One region of the Paenibacillus sp. FSL R5-0908 genome, then DNA from elsewhere that is predicted to be linked to it. Evidence: riboswitches for the same ligand, from Rfam matches in the RefSeq annotation. Region 1 holds a riboswitch; the other holds the start of a gene.
What was found. A riboswitch is a leader RNA that binds a small molecule or an ion and turns the genes downstream of it on or off. The one in region 1 is predicted to bind S-adenosylmethionine.
Positions count from the first base shown of each region.

Region 2: it holds a riboswitch for S-adenosylmethionine, as region 1 does, so the genes downstream of both, metA (homoserine O-acetyltransferase MetA) here and MKZ09_RS28205 (methionine ABC transporter ATP-binding protein) in region 1, are expected to answer to the same signal.

Region 1 is NZ_JBBOUV010000001.1:6,220,683-6,225,081, forward strand. It holds gene MKZ09_RS28195 (MetQ/NlpA family ABC transporter substrate-binding protein) at 1-36, opposite strand, end outside; gene MKZ09_RS28200 (methionine ABC transporter permease) at 94-723, opposite strand; gene MKZ09_RS28205 (methionine ABC transporter ATP-binding protein) at 753-1,769, opposite strand; SAM riboswitch class I at 1,872-2,007, opposite strand; gene MKZ09_RS28210 (Cthe_2314 family HEPN domain-containing protein) at 2,110-2,844, opposite strand; gene MKZ09_RS28215 (COX15/CtaA family protein) at 3,000-3,992, opposite strand; gene MKZ09_RS28220 (thioredoxin family protein) at 4,086-4,399, opposite strand, start outside.
Region 2 is NZ_JBBOUV010000001.1:2,134,354-2,138,752, reverse strand. It holds gene MKZ09_RS09325 (PLP-dependent transferase) at 391-1,563, opposite strand; gene metA (homoserine O-acetyltransferase MetA) at 1,600-2,520, opposite strand; SAM riboswitch class I at 2,636-2,765, opposite strand; gene corA (magnesium/cobalt transporter CorA) at 3,163-4,098, shown strand; gene MKZ09_RS09310 (HRDC domain-containing protein) at 4,185-4,399, opposite strand, start outside.

The DNA.
Region 1 (4,399 bases):
TGTCAGGCTAAAAAATGTAAGTAGTACTTTTTTCATTGTAAATCCCCCTCTAATCTATATTTTGTATTGAATAAGGATATATATGGATGTACCTTATTTCCGTGTGTAATGTTTTACGAGCCGGTCACCGGCCATTTGTAGCAATTGCACCAGTACGACAATAAATATTATAGAAACAATCATAATCTCCGTCTCATAGCGGTGGTAACCATAACGAATCGCCAAGTCACCTAATCCGCCGCCCCCAACCATTCCAGCCATTGCTGTATAGGAGACCAGTGTAACCAGTGTGATCGTAACTCCAGCTAGCAGACCTGGACGAGCTTCTGGCAAAAGAACACGCATAACAATTTGATTCGTCGATGCTCCCATACCTTGTGCGGCTTCGATGACTCCGCGGTCTACCTCTCTTAACGACGTCTCTACCAAGCGGGCAAAAAACGGAGCTGCACCAATCACCAGAGGTGGAATCGTACCGAGTACACCAATGGAGGTTCCAACAACGGCTTTGCTGAAAGGAATTAGAGCCACCATCAAAATGATAAAGGGTACGGAACGTAGAATATTTACAAGTAATGATAAGACCGAGTAAGTTACTCTGATTACTATACTATTCGATTTCCCCCATAAATACAATAGAATTCCGAGTGGTAAACCAAGAATAATTGTGAACAATCCGGAAAAAAATATCATTTTTATAGTAGCAACCGTAGCATCCATCATTTCTTGCCAATTTAGATCTGCAAAATTCATTACGAAATCACCTCCACATCAAGGCCTTGAGCAATTAGTCTGGAGATCGTTACAGCAATCGCCTCAGCTGGCCCTTCGAACCGCACAATCATCTGTCCATAAGGCACATCTTTAATCGTTGAAATGGTACCATGTAAGATTGCAAAGCTTACACCCGTATCACGCACGACATCGGATAGTGCCGAACCGTATGTTTTTTCTCCGAAAAAAGTAATTTTGACAGCTTTAGAGTTATCCCCGGCAGCAGCATCAAGCGCCACTCGAAGAGGTCCTTCATTCTGTGTCTCACTGCGGATGAAATCACGTGTAACCTCATGCTGCGGCTTGAGAAATACCTCTGTAACTTTGCCTTGCTCAACAATCCCACCACCATGAATGACCGCGACACGGTCGCAGATGCTCTGGATTACATGCATTTCATGCGTGATCAGCACAATGGTCAAATGGAATCTTTTATTAATATCGAGCAGCAGCTTAAGAATGGAGTCCGTTGTCTGGGGATCAAGCGCAGAAGTGGCCTCGTCACACAGGAGTACATCGGGGTCACTGGCTAGCGCCCGGGCGATGCCGACCCGCTGCTTTTGTCCTCCAGATAACTGAGAAGGATACTTATCTTTATGTTCTTCAAGCCCAACTAGAGCGAGCAGATCTTTCACTTTTGTATCAATAGCTGTTCTAGATGTGCCTGCAAGTCGCAGTGGAAAGGCAATATTATCGTATACGGTCGCCGAAGATAGCAAATTGAAATGTTGAAAAATCATCCCAATCTTGCGCCGCTGTTCCTGCAGCTGACCTTGGTTAAGACTGGTTAGCTCAACACCGTCTACCCAGACCTCTCCTTCTGTCGGACGTTCCAACAGATTAATGCAACGGATCAATGTACTTTTCCCGGCTCCAGAGTGGCCGATGACTCCGAATATTTCACCTTTCTCGATGGACAGATTTAATCCAGAAAGTGCTGTTGCCGCATTACTCCCTTTTCCATAAACCTTTGTTATCCCTTTTAGATTAATCAACTCTCGTCGCCCCCCCTTTATACTTCACTTATTCTATACAAAAAAACCTCCAACGATCGATGCAGATCGCAAGAGGCTCTGTGGGTTTATTAAGACAATGCCTTCTCATCTGCCAACGACCGCAACCTGCGCCATTGTAGGAATTAGCACCATGACATTTGTACAACGCTTCACGCGCTGGATACAAATCGGTTGCCGGGCTTCATCGGGCCTATCCCTCCGCCGCTCTCGATAAGATAAAGTTATGAAATTATATTTTTTCTGAAATCGTACATACTTTAATGCAAGCATAAGTATAGTGAGTTTATCGATTTTTGTCAAAAGGAAATATATTGAACGATTACGATTTTATGCTCTTTGCCTTGCTTATTTCCTTACGCAGCTGTTCATTGCTGTAGCTGAATGCCGCAATTAATGTCTTACAGTTCATTTCGAGCGATTGTTTTAAATCCTCAAGATGGCTATCCAGATCCTCGAGCTGAATTTTGTCATGCAGACCCTGGTGCCGCTGCCACAGATCATCTTGCATTTCGGAATTCATATAATGAATTTCAGCATTTCTGCGCTTGCGTAAATTCTCCAATGGATCGCGGTAGGAGTTCTTAATCTGCTCCAGTTGATCCGCTAATGCAGGATGCACATTCAATAATTGAAGCTGACGCAGCACTGTAAAGTAAGAAAAGTGCGTTTTTAATTTGGATGTTTTGAGATCATAAAAATGATTCAGTACCGTCCCAAGCTTGTCCAGGAGAGAGAAAACCCGGATAAAGCCATCTTTATAAAAATAAACATAACGTGCATAATCGCCCTGTTCCACCGGTGTCATATCATCCATATAACCCGCAATCACTAATTTCCGGTAAAAAGCGGCCGCGAACCAACTTTGCTCCAGTTCATCCAGAGAGGAAATCAGCCCACGTGTCCAAATCTCCAGCTTGCGGTATTCATGGTCATTATCCTCATGGGCACTCATTTCCTTGCGCAGCAATGCTGCAAAAGTGGCCATATTCTCCATCGCATCAGCCAACACACCACTGTTCTTTCGAGGCGGCTCTCCAAGTAATACCCGCAGCATATCCCAGTCCTCCTAAAGTTTTGTTCAGCGTCTGCTTCCATGGACTGCTTCGTACAAAACTCGCGACGTAAGCATCGGCCAATCAGCTCCACGATATACCGATTTCCACTTTATTATTCCGCGGGTGAAGCACCTCTATCCACGGAGGGAATGTTCTACCAAGGCGGTGGAATCATTGGGTTCGTTACATTTTTTCCAGACACGACACTACTCGCGCGATTTAACTGCCAGACTCTTACACTCATATAACATAAGACACCAAACAAACTGGCAATCAGCAAAATATGAGCCAAAGCGGCAAATATGTACAATCTTTCATTATCTAAGGTGTAAACCACAGCCGCCCCACTAAATACCTGCATCAAGCATAACAGCACTGCAGCTACACCTAGCGCTCTAAGCTCTGGATAATCCTTATGTTTCCAAAATGCTAAATGCCCAAGCAGCGCCGTAAGCATGAATAAGATCAAAGCCGCAATACGATGCATAAAAACAACACCCACACCTCCGGAAAGCTCTGGAACCCATTCTCCATTACAAAGCGGCCAACCCGAACACCCGCCTTGTGAATCCGTATGACTTACAAAAGCTCCCATATACACGACAATATAAGAATAGATGGCAGTAAAACAGGTTAAATTGCGAAAAGCCTTACTTACAGGCTTCTTTTGAGCCTCCAGCTTATGATCATATTCGCGCGCTTCATGCCATCTCTTGGTTCCAAGAGCCAACATCATAGCGCTCGAAAAGGCGATCAAAGAAAAACCCATATGCAGCGCCATTACAGCGGCGGATTGGGATTTAATTACTGCAAGCGCTCCCATACCACCTTGAACGATGACGAATAATAAAGTCATAAATGCATATCCCAGCAAATCGCGCCGAGTACGGGCATAACGCCAAAAAGCAAACATCGAGGCAAGTGAGAATAACCCCGCCAAACCGCTAAACAAGCGATGGGTGTATTCAATCATCGAGCCTATAGTATAAGCCGGAATTAATTTCCCATGACAGAGCGGCCATTCATTTCCGCATTCCAAGCCCGATCCAGTCTTCGTCACTACCGCTCCTCCGAGTACAGCGAGGAACATGATAAGGCAAGTAAGATAACTAAGCCATTTCAACTGATTTGTCGTCAAAAATATCACCCGCAGTTTTTAGTAATGAAGAAGCAGCCAGACTTATATTTCAAAAAACCACCGCTTTTGCACAAACAGGCGAAAGCGGTGGTTCCTTAGGAATTACTTTTGAAGGCTTTGATGCACTTGGACCGCTTTATCAAGGAAATTCTCAATCTCTTCACGGGATTTGCGCAATTTATTAACGAATCTAACCAATTCCCGTCCATCCGAATATGCGACGAAGCTTGGAATACCCATAATATTTTGTTCTTGGCTAACATCGCCCACGGCATCAACATCTACCTCAACCAGTGTAAGGCGGTCTGCATAAGCCTGCTCTACCTCTGGGATAAAAGGATCGATAAATTTGCAATCCGAGCACCAGTCAGCCTTGAAGATGGCCACTGTTAATCGAGGTGATTGAATGGCTACCT
Region 2 (4,399 bases), 4.1 Mb from region 1:
GAGTCCTTACATTGCTGCTTGCACCCGGTGAATCAAAATTCCTTGAGTCTGTCGGACACAGATGACGTTATTAGTTAGTATTTAGCCTTTGGAGCATAGTTATGGACTCCAGCGACGCTATTCCTTGACAAAAGACTCATGAAGGCTGGTTTTTTAGCGCAATAGCTGCTGTGGAGTCCGTTAACATTCCAAATGTGTAATAATGCTGTGTCTAAGGTCATCTGTGTCCAATAACGAAAAGGCCAAAAAGAAGAGCTATCCCAGCAGCCAATTCCCGGCTTATGAGACAGCTCTATTTCATCCTCCGTCTAACACCAGCTCTAAATCAACGGTGAGATAGATCCTCGATATTTTCCAGCAATTCAGTGCCGATCCGGGTTGCCGTTACTTTTACTTCGTTTCGATTTCAGCCCGCGCAGCCTCCAAAGCATGACCAAGATCAGCAATTAGATCCTCCGCATGTTCAATGCCGACCGAGAAGCGCAGCAATCGATCATCTACACCCACCGCATTCCGAATCTCCACAGGAATGTCCGCATGCGTCTGTACTGCAGGATAGGTCATTAGCGATTCAACCCCGCCGAGGCTCTCCGCGAAGGCAATAAGCCGGATATGACGAAGCAGAGGCTCTACGTATCTGGCATCTTTTAATTTGAAAGAAAAAATTCCGGTATTGCCCGAGGACTGGCGATTCTGGATTTCATATCCCGGATGATCCGGCAGGCCTGGATGAAACACTTCCGCAATCGCCGGATGCTCTTGCAGATAGCGGGCAATTGCTAATGCATTACTCTCGTGCCGTTCCATACGCAGGGCCAGTGTCTTCATGCCTCTCATCAGCTGATAACTGTCTGTTGGCCCAAGCACAGCGCCAATAGAGTTATGTAGAATCGCTATTTCAGCGGATAATTCAGCTCCTTTAGATACAATAAGACCAGCAAGTACATCATTGTGTCCGCCCAAATATTTGGTAGCACTATGGACTACAATGTCCGCACCTAATTCCAGAGGACGCTGGAAAAATGGAGTCAGCAGTGTATTGTCTACAATTGTGAGCAGCCCATGATGGCGGGCCCAAGTAGCAACGGCTGCAATATCCGTAACCATCATCAAAGGATTCGTTGGCGTTTCAATAAATATTGCCTTCGTATTTGGAAGACGTGAAGCCTCAAGCGCATCCAAATCATTCGTATCTACATAGGAAGCAGTGATTCCAAACTTGGACATAATTCGTTCCAACAAACGATAGGTCCCGCCGTAAAGATCCAGCGAAACGATCAAGTGATCGCCTTGCCCAAACAGGGTAAATATGGTTTGAATAGCTGCCATCCCAGAACTACAGGCAAAACCTGCATCACCAGACTCCAATTCCGCAGCCGCGTTCTCCAGTACGGAACGGGTTGGACTTTTGGTACGGCTATAATCGAAACCTGTGCTCTGCCCAAGCTTCGGGTGACGGAATGCCGTAGCATTATAGATAGGAAAATTAATGGCTCCGGTAGCCGGATCTTCTTGTGAACCTATTTGTGCCAGTCTGCTTTCAATCCTAAGTTTGTCGTCCATGATAAATGCCTCCTAAATTGTAATGTAGCGCTGATCTTAATAAACAATCGGGTCGATATCGTAAGGTGTCTCTTGATATACATAGTAATTGAGCCAATTAGAGAATAATAAGTTGGCATGTGCACGCCACACTGCAGGAGGTGTTCTTTCTGGATCATCTTTAGGGAAATAGTGTTTCGGCAAGGCCATCTCCATGCCTCTCTCCAAATCACGATCATATTCCCATTTCAAGGATAACGGATCGTATTCGGAATGTCCGGTCACAAATATTTGTTTGCCGTCGGTCGTAGCTACTAGATACATACCAGCTTCTTCGGATTCCGCCAGAATCTGCAGATCTGGATTGCTCTCAATATCTTCGCGGGAGACATCGGTATGACGGGAATGCGGTACATGGAATACCTCGTCAAAGCCGCGCAGCAATTTAATGTTATTTTGATTAATCGTATGGGAGAATACTCCAAAACATTTTTCAGGCAAAGCCACTTTACGAACACCAAAATGATGATACAACCCTGCCTGTGCCGCCCAACAGATATGCATGGTCGAAGTCACATTATCCTTGCTCCATTCAAAAATCTCTTTTAGCTCTTCCCAATAGGATACTTCCTCAAACTCCATTTGCTCTACAGGTGCTCCTGTAACAATAAGACCATCCAAACGGCGGTGGCTGATCTCGTCGAAAGTTTTGTAAAAGCTTCTCAAATGCTCAGCAGAAGTATTCTTAGAAGTATGTGAGCGTGGGTGCAGCAAGGTAACGTCAACTTGTAGCGGTGAATTTCCTATTAAACGCAGCAATTGAGTCTCCGTCGTTTCTTTAGTCGGCATGAGATTCAGAATAGCAATCCTTAGTGGACGGATATCCTGATGGAAAGCCAAACTATCATCCATCACAAAAATATTTTCACCGGATAGTATTTCTTTTGCTGGTAAACTGTCGGGAATTTTAATTGGCATTGTCTTTCCACTCCTTAACTGTATTTAGGTTATGTTGTCAAATCGCGGCTATCTGAACAATAAAAAGACCTTTCTCGGAAAACGAGAAAGGTCATATCTACTGTCATATGCGCCTCTCTCATCTGCCAGAAACTTTTGGACGGGGTTTAGTCGTCAACAAAGTTCCGCAAGAATTAGCACCGTGCGTTCACACGCCGGTTGCCGGGTTTCATAGGGCTAGTCCCTCCACCTGCTCTTGATAAGATTTAGCTGTATTCAATTAAATTTCTTTAAAATTTACTTTAAATCATGAACCTCCTTTTCGTCAAGTCCATACAATGCTGAAGTAGCCTCAAAGTAACAATAAATTTGCTTGAAAGAGGCATACTCCGTTGTTATACTAGACAAGTATTTCATACCTGAACGAAAAGAAGAGGTGAGAAGAAGAATGGAAGGCGACCCGAGCTCGCAATTAAGTGTACAGAATGAGCAACCACACAGGATAATCATCAGCTTGCCGGCGGCGGGAGCAGTTCTTCTTCATGCCCTCGAATCGTCATTCGGCCTCTTGTATTGATTGTAACGCCGGCCAAGCTGATTTTTTTCTCTGTGCTTAATTAGCAGTCCCTGGTGAAGACCCGGGGATAGAAGGAGTGGAATCAGATGAAAATCCGGCTGGTGAATGCAGGGGTTTTTACACCTATTGATGAAATTGATGAAACATTGACACCCCCAACAGAAGGGTTCTATTGGATTGATGCAGATGTGGAGGATTTGGAGCTGCTTCAGCCCCTGTTCAACCTGCATGATCTCGCTGTTGAGGATTGCCTTAGTGAAGAGGATCAACGTCCAAAGATCGAAATATACGAAAGTCATTACTTTATTGTTGTAAACAGCATCCGCTTTGATGATGAGGAGATCTTCCTGCGGGCGCTCAATATATTCTTGGGCAGACATTATATTATTACTGTAACGAAACAAAAGATTCACGAGCTACGCGTCCTGAAGCCCATGTTATGGGAACAAGAGGTTAGCGAACCTGACCAATTCCTTTACCTGCTTATTGACCTTGTCGTAGATAATTATTTCTCCGTAGGTGACCGAATTGAAGCCCGGATTGAGAAGCTTGAAGAGGATATTCTAATGCATACCAAGAAATCTCATCTGAGTGAGATTATCGGTCTTCGAAGTGAAATCTTATGGTTAAAGAAGATGCTGGGACCACAGAAAGAGGTTATCAATACCCTGAACAAAAAAGACCTCCGTCTGATTGATGATCAGCTGCAGAAATATTTTAGCGACATTTATGAAAATGCAGTTAAAATATCAGAAACTTTTGAGACGTACCGCGATCTCATGGGCAACTTACGTGAGGCCTACCAATCCAGTATCGCCAACCGCGCCAATGAAATTATGAGAGTATTTACCGCGATTACAACGATATTCATGCCTTTGACCGTAATTACCGGAATCTATGGGATGAACTTTGATCATATGCCTGAATTGCATACGAAATACGGTTATTTTGCCGTGATAGGTCTAATGTTGACGTTAGGCTGTGGGATGCTGTATGTATTCCGCAAGAAAGAATGGCTATGAAAATAAACGGACGAATAGGTAAGACGAAGGCCCTTTAACCCTATGGTGTAAGGAAGCCTTCGTCTTTTTGATATGAGAAAAAGCTACTAGAAACTGGTCGCCATGTCCACTTTAGGAGCTTGCTCCCGCCGGAAACGAATGCGCATCAGCCGTAGACGTTCATAATAGCTATCCAGCCCTTCTGCTGCTGAAAAATCCTCCCCATACACCTTATGCAGCACTGGCTTTAGAAAAAGATCTCCTACCTCTACATAGGCATTCCATATCGCCTCCTGCTCATTCTGCGGCACATTTTCCAGTT